DNA from 2 places in the Shewanella sp. KJ2020 genome. Region 1 is predicted to be linked to the other one. Evidence: predicted binding sites of a transcription regulator. Region 1 holds the regulator's gene; the other holds the start of a gene.
The links. The regulator FliA, encoded in region 1, starts transcription of late flagellar genes. The targets are predictions, from matches to a motif close to CTAAAGNTNNNNNNNNNNNNGCCGATA.
Positions count from the first base shown of each region.

Region 2: the regulator FliA is predicted to act here: its motif matches at 2,939-2,965, upstream of MJO46_RS03295 (VC2046/SO_2500 family protein).

Region 1 is NZ_JAKUKD010000032.1:183,319-188,327, forward strand. Features, by position in the region: gene flhA (flagellar biosynthesis protein FlhA) at 1-923, shown strand, start outside; gene flhF (flagellar biosynthesis protein FlhF) at 935-2,317, shown strand; gene MJO46_RS18770 (MinD/ParA family protein) at 2,322-3,203, shown strand; gene MJO46_RS18775 (RNA polymerase sigma factor FliA) at 3,196-3,909, shown strand; gene cheY (chemotaxis response regulator CheY) at 3,957-4,340, shown strand; gene MJO46_RS18785 (protein phosphatase CheZ) at 4,354-5,009, shown strand, end outside.
Region 2 is NZ_JAKUKD010000005.1:86,458-91,466, reverse strand. Features, by position in the region: gene rrtA (rhombosortase) at 18-611, opposite strand; gene queC (7-cyano-7-deazaguanine synthase QueC) at 608-1,357, opposite strand; gene queE (7-carboxy-7-deazaguanine synthase QueE) at 1,533-2,201, shown strand; tRNA gene MJO46_RS03310 (tRNA-Tyr) at 2,474-2,558, opposite strand; tRNA gene MJO46_RS03305 (tRNA-Tyr) at 2,665-2,749, opposite strand; tRNA gene MJO46_RS03300 (tRNA-Tyr) at 2,790-2,874, opposite strand; gene MJO46_RS03295 (VC2046/SO_2500 family protein) at 3,000-3,488, shown strand; gene MJO46_RS03290 (DUF406 family protein) at 3,700-3,987, shown strand; gene MJO46_RS03285 (GGDEF domain-containing phosphodiesterase) at 4,187-5,009, shown strand, end outside.

The DNA.
Region 1 (5,009 bases):
GTGTACGTAAAAAATTGTCGCAGGAGCTGGGTTTTCTCGTCCCTGCGGTACATATTCGCGATAACTTAGATTTATCACCTAATGCCTACCGTATCTCCCTGATGGGCGTGGTGGTTGGCGAGGCCGAAATTCGCCATGACTGCGAGTTAGCTATCAACCCAGGTCAGGTCTATGGCAAGCTCGATGGCATTGAAACCCGCGATCCCGCCTTTGGACTCGAAGCGGTATGGATTGCGCCAGAACTGCGTGAACATGCGCAAACCTTAGGTTACACAGTGGTGGATGCTGCGACTGTGGTTGCGACCCATATCAGCCAGTTACTGACGAATAATGCGGCAAAACTGCTCGGTTACGAAGAAGTGCAACAACTGATGGATATGCTAGCCAAACATTCGCCTAAGTTAGTGGATGGCTTTATTCCCGATGTTATGCCGCTGGGTAGTGTCGTAAAAGTGATGCAAAACCTATTAAATGAAGGAGTTTCGGTCAGAGACTTGCGTACCATAGTGCAAACTTTGTTAGAATACGGCACTAAGAGTAATGATACCGAGGTATTAACCGCGGCAGTTCGTATTGCATTGAAGCGCATGATAGTCCAAGAGATCTCGGGTCCTGAACTCGAAATCCCCGTCATAACTTTGGCGCCAGAGTTGGAACAGATGTTGCATCAGTCAATGCAAGCAACCGGTGGTGATGGTCCAAATATTGAACCCGGTCTTGCCGAGCGTATGCAGCAGTCCTTAGCCGATGCAGCTCAAAGGCAAGAAATGGTCGGACAGCCCGCCATATTGCTAACGTCTGGTATGTTACGCGCAACCTTATCGCGCTTTGTTAAACATACTATTCCTAATCTCAGAGTGATTTCTTACCAAGAAATCCCCGATGAAAAGCAAATACGCATCGTATCTGCCGTCGGCCAGTAGAGGACGCATAAGTGAAGATTAAACGATTTTTTGCCAAAGACATGCGTGCCGCACTGGCCCAAGTGAAAGAAACACTCGGCTCAGATGCCGTGATCATGTCAAATAAAAAAGTGAATGGGGGCATAGAGATTGTCGCCGCCGTTGACTACGATGAGCCTAAGGCAAAAGCCCCCGCAACCGCGCCAGCACCGACCTTTATGGATGTGAGTGACGATCTTGTCTCCCTTGGTGGGAAGCAGCCCGTTCGCGCCGAGACTCGTGCTAAGCCTGCGGCGCCCGCTGATTCGTTGCAAGCTTTGCTTGAAAAGCAACAAAGCCGTTTAAATCAACAATTATCGCATCAGCAAGTTGATACGGAATTACCCGCATGGGCAAAAGGTTTACAGGCTCCGGCAGCGCCGAAAACTGAACGTCGAGAAGCGCCAGCCACCTTTGATAAGAAGCCACAGACATCCCAGAAGCAAAATGCCGATATCGAAGCTATGCGGGATGAGTTAGCCTCATTGCGTAATTTATTGACACACCAAGTGTCCTCTTTGATGACTGAGCATAAAAAACGTATCGACCCCGTTGGAGCTATGCTCGAGTCTAAATTACTTGAAGCCGAGTTTTCCCCTGCGGTTGCCGCAAAACTGGCGGCATTAAGCCAGCACTATACCCCCGCCGAATTAGTCAGAGCTTTGCCTCAAAGTTTAGCTAATATGCTGGATAATCAAGGTGATGATATTGTTCGTCAAGGTGGCGTGGTTGCCTTGGTAGGGCCCACTGGTGTGGGGAAAACGACCTCCTTGGCAAAGTTAGCCGCTCGTTTTGCCGCTCACCACGGTCCTGAGCAAGTCGCGTTAATTACCACGGATCATTATCGCATTGGTGCCTATGAGCAATTGGCGACCTATGGCAAAATAATGGGCTGCCCCGTAAAACAAGCCCATGATCTCCATGAGCTAGAGCAAATTCTTTATCAGTTCAGAAATCGCAAGCTAGTATTGATAGATACCGCGGGTATGGGACAAAGGGATATGCGGCTCTACCAGCAACTTGATAATTTAACTGCAAATAGCAGAATACCAATTCGCAGTTATCTGGTACTGTCTGCCACAGGGCAGCGCCGAGTGCTGCAAGATGCAGTTAATCATTTTAAACGTATTCCTTTATCTGGTGCAGTACTCACAAAACTTGATGAATCTGTTTCTTTAGCAGGTGCACTAAGTGTGTTGATCCAAAGTGGGTTACCATTAAGCTATGTGACTGATGGTCAACGCGTTCCTGAAGATATGAAAGTCGCGGATACCTTAATGTTAGCGCAGCAGGCGCTGGCGGCATTAGATAGTACAGAACAACAATCATTACAAGACACAGCGTGGTCAGATAATATGGCCTGTGCATTTGAGTAGAGTTATGACCCTGGATCAAGCAAGTGGTTTACGTATGATGAATCAACCCTATAACGAAAAAGTGAAAGTAATTGCGGTCACGGGCGGTAAAGGCGGCGTGGGTAAAACCAGTGTCTCTATTAATACCGCGGTGGCATTAGCCGAGAAGGGCAAGCGAGTCTTAGTGCTCGATGCTGACCTTGGCTTAGCCAATGTTGACGTCATGTTGGGGATCCGTGCCGAGCGTAACCTCTCCCATGTATTATCGGGTGATGCGGAGCTTGACGATATTATTGTCCGCGGTCCTAAGGGCATAGGCATAGTTCCGGCTACCTCGGGTACTCAAGGGATGGTCGAACTTAGCCCTGCGCAACATGCTGGCTTGATTCGCGCTTTCAGTGAGATGCGCACTCAGTTTGATATTCTAGTGGTGGATACCGCTGCGGGGATCTCAGATATGGTGCTCAGTTTTTCCCGCGCCTCGCAGGACGTTTTAGTCGTGGTGTGTGATGAACCTACCTCTATAACCGACGCCTATGCGTTGATCAAAATCCTCAGCCGTGAACACGGCGTTTTCCGCTTTAAAATTGTTGCAAACATGGTGCGTAGTTTACGCGAAGGTATGGAATTATTTGCTAAACTCAGTAAAGTGACCGACAGATTTTTAGATGTCGCACTCGAGCTTGTTGCGACAATTCCATTTGATGAAAATCTGCGTAAATCAGTGCGTAAGCAAAAGTTAGTGGTAGAGGCTTATCCTAAGTCTCCGGCTGCAATTGCGTACCAAGGGTTGGCAAATAAAATCATGAGCTGGCCCGTTCCGCAGCAACCTGGTGGGCATTTGGAGTTTTTCGTTGAACGTTTAGTGCAACGACCAGATTTTCAAGAGGAAAAAACGAGTGAGTAAAGCCGCAGCGTATACTTGTTTAGACAATAAATCATCTATCGTTGAACAGTATGCTCCGTTGGTTAAAAGAATTGCACATCATTTGCTCGCCAGATTACCAGCCTCTGTACAGCTTGATGACCTACTGCAAGCTGGGATGATGGGATTACTCGAAGCATCATCCAAGTTTGATGGTGGCAAAGGTGCAAAATTTGAAACCTTCGCCGGTATACGGATCCGCGGTGCCATGCTGGATGAGATCCGCCGTGGCGATTGGGTTCCTCGTTCCGTTCATCGTAACAACCGTAGGGTCGCGCAAGCTATTGATGAGTTAGAGCAAGTTTTGGGTCGTGATGCGCGCGACACAGAAATTGCAGAAAAACTTGATATGACGCTCGATGAGTACCATCATATCCTTAACGATGTTTCTGTCGGAAAAATCATAGGGATAGAAGACTTAGGCGTATCGCAGGATATACTAACTCCGAGCGATAGGTCTGACGATGGTACGTTTGAGGCATTAGCCGAGACCCAATTTCATTCTGCGCTAGTTGAGGCAATAAAATTATTGCCAGAAAGAGATGCGTTAGTGTTATCGCTGTACTACGATGAAGCATTGAATTTAAAAGAGATTGGCGCCATTCTTGAAGTAAGCGAATCGCGAGTTAGCCAGATATTAAGTCAGGCAATGTTGCGACTCAAAGGCAAGCTCAAGCACTGGACATAAGTATAATTATTAATCGAGCACAGAATGTCAGCTCACCGGAGGAAACCTTGGACAAGAATATGAAGATTCTTATTGTTGACGACTTTTCAACAATGAGACGTATCATCAAGAACTTGTTGCGAGACTTGGGGTTTAATAACACCCAAGAAGCAGACGACGGCTCAACCGCCCTGCCCATGTTGCAAAAGGGGGATTTTGATTTCGTTGTTACAGATTGGAATATGCCCGGCATGCAGGGAATTGACCTGTTAAAGGCTATTCGCGCAGACGATTCGCTAAAGCATTTACCCGTATTAATGGTCACGGCTGAAGCAAAGCGTGAACAAATTATTGCTGCCGCGCAGGCGGGAGTTAATGGCTATGTGGTTAAACCTTTTACCGCAGCTACGTTGAAAGAGAAGTTAGATAAAATATTCGAACGACTCGCTTGAGCAAGGATGAGCTATGAAGTCATATACATCAGGGCTCATCACGCTCGAGCAAGCTCGGCATTTAGTTGAATTATTAAGTGCGGGTGAGCAATCTCAGGCTGATGATTTATTTCGGGAACTCGCAGCTCCGCTACAGAGAGAACTCTTTGATGAAGTCGGTAAACTAACCCGACAACTTCACAGTGCGTTAATGGACTTCCAAGTCGATAATCGATTAGTGGAATTAGCCAATACTGCAATACCTGACGCCAAACAACGATTAAGTTACGTCATCGATATGACGGAGCAAGCGGCAAATAAAACCATGGATGCGGTCGAAGAATGCTTGCCATTGGCCAATGCATTAACCGCTAATATTGAAAGGGTTATGCCATCTTGGGAAAAGTTAATGCGCCGGGATATCGCATTAGCGGATTTTAAAGTGCTTTGCCACGATGTGCAGCATTTGATGTCGCGTAGTGAACAGGACTCGAATCGGTTACGTGAGTTACTTAATCAAATACTGATGGCGCAGGATTTTCAGGATCTCACGGGGCAAATGATCCGCCGCGTGATCGATCTGGTGATGGAAGTTGAAAGTAATCTGGTGTCTATGCTGACGGTATTTGGTGAGCAGCCGGTAATTGAGAGTCAGATTACTCAGAAAAATAATATTGAAGCAGAAGGCCC
Region 2 (5,009 bases), on a different contig from region 1:
CATGCAGCGCTGCCATGTTATTTTGCCACTTGAGGTGCCCATTTCCCTGCGAGGTACACGCCAAGCGCGCAGATCAGGCCGCAGATCAAACCCACTAAGTGTGACTCAGTGGCAACCCGTGCTCCTATCATGGCAGTTACATCGGTACTGGCACCATAAAATTGTTCATGGCCCACTTTAACCATCACGCCTAATAGTAAAAGATAACCCGAGCGCATTCGACACTGAATATCTCGCACCGCACCATAGGCAAATAGGCCGTGCAGCATGCCGCTTAAGCCGACATAACCCAGCAGCTGCGGATACCCAAGGTATAAACCTAGACCCTCGAGTAAACACAATAGGGCAAATAAACCACTTAAGCCTTTAATGCCATAGTGGAAGTGATGCAAAAAGAGCACAATCCACAGCCCCGCAAGGTTCATCAAGAGGTGCCAATGGTTGGTATGCAGTAGGTTCCCGGTGACGAGTCGCCACCATTGGCCATCTGCAATGGCACTGCGTCGATAGGGCAGTAGTTCATCGATAGTGGGCGTAGCCAGCCCTGCGAAGTACAAGCCTACACAGAGCAAACTGACGACCAATGTTACCCAGTAGGGACCAAGTTTCACGCTTTGGGCTCGTTTTTTTCACTGGCTTGCGCAAGCGAAGCCATAACCGCCGCTTTATTCTGTAGATAGTCATCTAATCCACGTTTGCGAAGATGACAGGCAGGACAATCGCCGCAACCATCGCCTATCACGCCGTTATAGCAGGTGAGGGTATGGTGGCGCACGAGATCGAGTTGTTGATATTTATCCGCCAGCGCCCAGGTTTGCGCCTTATTAAGCCACATCAGCGGGGTGACTATTTGGAGTTTTTTGTCCATCCCCTGTACTAGGGCCGATTCCATGGCTTTGACAAAATCGTTGCGGCAATCTGGATAGCCAGAAAAGTCGGTTTCGCACACGCCAGTGATAATGGCATCCGCACCCAGTTGATAGGCGTAAATGCCCGCTAGGGTTAAAAACAGAATATTGCGCCCGGGCACAAAAGTATTAGGCAGGCCATTTTCCATTAATTCGTGTGAAACGGGGATCGCATCGCGGGTGAGGGCCGATATAGCTAACTCATTGAGTAAACTCACATCCATCACTTTATGGCTGGTGATGTTTAGACGTTTTGCGAGGGATTTTGCGACTTCAATCTCTTCGCGGTGACGTTGGCCATAGTCGAAGGTGATCCCATGGACTTCATCGTATTGGGTGAGGGCCTGAATAAGACAAGTGGTTGAATCTTGTCCACCACTGAATACCACGACAGCCTTTGATACCGCCGCTGTTGACCCTAACGCGTTTGCGCCTAATTTGCTTGCCATAAACCGATCACCGTTCACTGAACTGAACACAAAAAAAGAGGCCGCTAGTGTAACTCAGGCATTAGGGCTTGAAAACTCTTTGCTCCCAGCGCCGCGCCTGAGTTTGCAGTGTAAAAACTTGCAGCTTGGCTTAAAATCCTCTATAACTGCCGCCCCAGAAAAATGGAACGCCAGCATGAACTATCCCGTCAACGAAGTCTTTGAAACCATTCAAGGTGAAGGTGTCTTTACCGGTGTACCCGCCATATTTGTGCGCCTACAAGGTTGCCCCGTGGGATGCGCTTGGTGCGATACTAAACAGACTTGGGATGTCCTTGAGGTCAATAAAGTTGCCCCAGAACAAGTGATTACCGTGGACGGCACCGTTGGCCGCTGGGCAAATCATACTGCCCAGAGCCTTATCGCGGCCTTTAATGCTAAGGGGTTTACTGCGCGCCATATAGTGATCACCGGCGGCGAGCCTTGTATGTACGATTTACGAGACTTGACCGAAACCTTACACGGCCTTGGCTTTGCTACCCAAATTGAAACCAGTGGTACCTTTGAAGTGCTCTGCGACGACAGCACTTGGGTCACGGTTTCACCTAAGGTGAATATGAAGGGCGGTTATCCAGTCTTGCCACAGGCCCTTAATCGTGCCAATGAAATTAAGCATCCTATCGCCACCGAGAAACATTTAGATGAGCTAGATGAACTATTGAAAGGTATCGATATTTCATCCAAGACCATCTGCCTGCAACCGATTAGCCAAAAGCCCAGAGCGACGGAACTGGCGATGAAAACCTGTATAGCCCGCAATTGGCGCTTATCTATCCAAACCCATAAGTATTTAAATATCGATTGATGCCAAAGTGTTAGCCTAGATCTATAAAAAACGCTCCATATATATGGGGCGTTTTTTATATTAAAGCCTGCGGGGACTAAAAATATTGATGAGTTATGGTATGGCTGAATGGAGCCGTATTCTAATACGTTAATTTAGTTAGATTAAGATGATGGCGGAAGATTGGCGGTTTTACTGCTGCAGCGTTGGGCATTTAATACAGATCTAGGCAATAAAAACGAGAACTAGGGGACACACTAAAAGGGGGAATACATTCACTAGATAGTAAGAAATGGTGGAGGGAGAAGGATTCGAACCTTCGAAGGCTGAGCCGTCAGATTTACAGTCTGATCCCTTTGGCCACTCGGGAACCCCTCCACAAAACTTTCTTTTACAAACGCTTAAACATTTGGCCGTGTTTAAGTTTACCGCAGATTAACTCACATCACTGAAATCAACACCACACATGGCGATTGGGACAAGATGGTGGAGGGAGAAGGATTCGAACCTTCGAAGGCTGAGCCGTCAGATTTACAGTCTGATCCCTTTGGCCACTCGGGAACCCCTCCACGAATATCTCAATCGTTGTCGTGCTTACTTCAGTGCAAATGGTGGAGGGAGAAGGATTCGAACCTTCGAAGGCTGAGCCGTCAGATTTACAGTCTGATCCCTTTGGCCACTCGGGAACCCCTCCTCAATTGCGGCCGCCATAGTAGTCAGAAACCTTTTGCATGTAAAGGGCCAAGATAAAAATTTTCCTAAAGTTATGTCTCAACTGGTCGATTAACTAACAACGAATTGTTTTAATGATGTTTTTTTATGCATATTGATGTTCCTTTAGTCAACGAAGCCCAAATCGGCACCCGCTTAAATGCGGCGATAGAACACAACAGGCGGGGAGAGTTCGCCCTGTTGTTGTCTTTGTTGTCGGCCGACGCTCGGGACATGGCGCAGTTTCAATGGCAAAAAGAGCTTGATACGGCACAAAAATTACAACGTCAGTTTGAACTCCCGCCCAAACAGCCCTTATTGGCGGACTTATCCTTAGGTGAGCCTATAGTCGATAATAGCCCGCTTTTTAACGAAGCTGGGGCGAGGGCATTTCAATTACAACAGGCAATATGCCCAGAGGCCTTGGTTATCCGTGGTGGAGAATCGATGGCGATGGCCGAAGTGCTTAGCAACTGCGACTTGAACACTCAATTACGTCAACGTGGGCAACTCACATCCCCTAAGATTGATATTATGCACTTTGCCGATCAATTAGCGATCCAGCGTAATTTAGTTCCCCTATTAGCTACTGCTTGAGTGGGTTCAATAACTACAACTTTCACCCTAAATCGCCATTAGTGGCATTTATTAACTTAATGCATCTAACAAGCGTGAGCTAAACCTGAGTCTGTTTAGTCTAGATTGCCTATAATAATGGCAAATTATCCCACGCTTGCAGACCTAATCCTCTAAACGGATTGCTGGCTTAGCCTAGCGTGAACACTTTGACTCTAAAGAGGAATGTTTAATGAAAGGTATTATCGCGGCCCAGGCCCACACAGTGAATGACACATGTACAGATTGCGGTAGCTTTGTCGATATTGGCGCTGTCATCGATGAACACGATACCCTGTTAGAATTGCAGTTTAACGGCGTTAACGCCCAAAGTGATGCCGAGGCGATGGCCAAGCGAGCTAAGGCGCGTTTTAGCCAAACCCAGGCAAAGACGATGCCGACGGATTCTGGCGTGAGTTTACAGTTAACCTTTGATGTCAGCGCCGAAAAAATGATTTTTCAGTTAGAAAATGGTCTGTAATTGCTCCTATCGCTATGATGCAATAGTGATTTAATTTGTAATTAAATATGCTCGATATTGCTGTGTTGAACGAAGATAGTGTAATCTGCTTCGACAAAAAATAAGCATATATTGGCTCAATTAATGCGCTTTTCCCGATAAAGTGCATTAGTCGCAGCAGTACAGTAGTTACCCAACACGAAGTTTTGTAGGGATCAGCGTGAAGCGACGTCAACATCAGTATTTATTCGAGTCTTTAGTACATTCGGCGGCTAAACAGCAGGGCGATTTTACTAAGACCGCAGAGTTAGCGACAGAGTTGTTGTGCCAGAATTTAGCGGTGTCCTTGGTGTCGGTATGGCTATTTTCCGCCGATCAGCAAACCCAATCTTTGGTGGCTCAATTTGGATCTATGATGTTGCAAGAGGTACATAGACCTCACTTGCTCAAGGATTGCCCCCATTATCTGCAGGAACTCAAAAACCACCGTCATATCGATGCGGGTAATACCTTAGTTGATCCGCGCTTAAGTGAGTTGGCTGGGGTTTATTTTGAACCAAGGCAAGTGCTCTCTAGCCTCGATGTTGGGATCCGCATCAATGGTCACCTTGAAGGCGTACTCTGCATCGAACGCGCCCACTTAACCCACCATTGGCACGATAGTGAAATTCACCTCGCCAGCCAAATGGCCGACCAATTAGCCCTCACCTTAGCCACTAAATACACCTACGATAAAGAAGAGCGCCTTAGCCTCTTTCGCTGTGCAACCGAGCAATCGCGACAAATGAGTATGTTGATCAATCTGCATACGGAAAAGGTCGAATACGTGAACCAAGCCCACGCGGATATTACCGGTGTGTTGCGGGATAAGAGCATAGGCTCGAATCTGCGGGAACTTGCAATATTTAAGCAGCACAGTGAACTGGCCGAGCACACCCTTGCACAAATTTACCGTGGGGAGCAGGCCAAGGGGGAAGTGCAGTTTAGCCGTGTGGACGGCAGCCGTTATTGGCTTAAATTTGTTGTTAGTCAGTTTATTACCG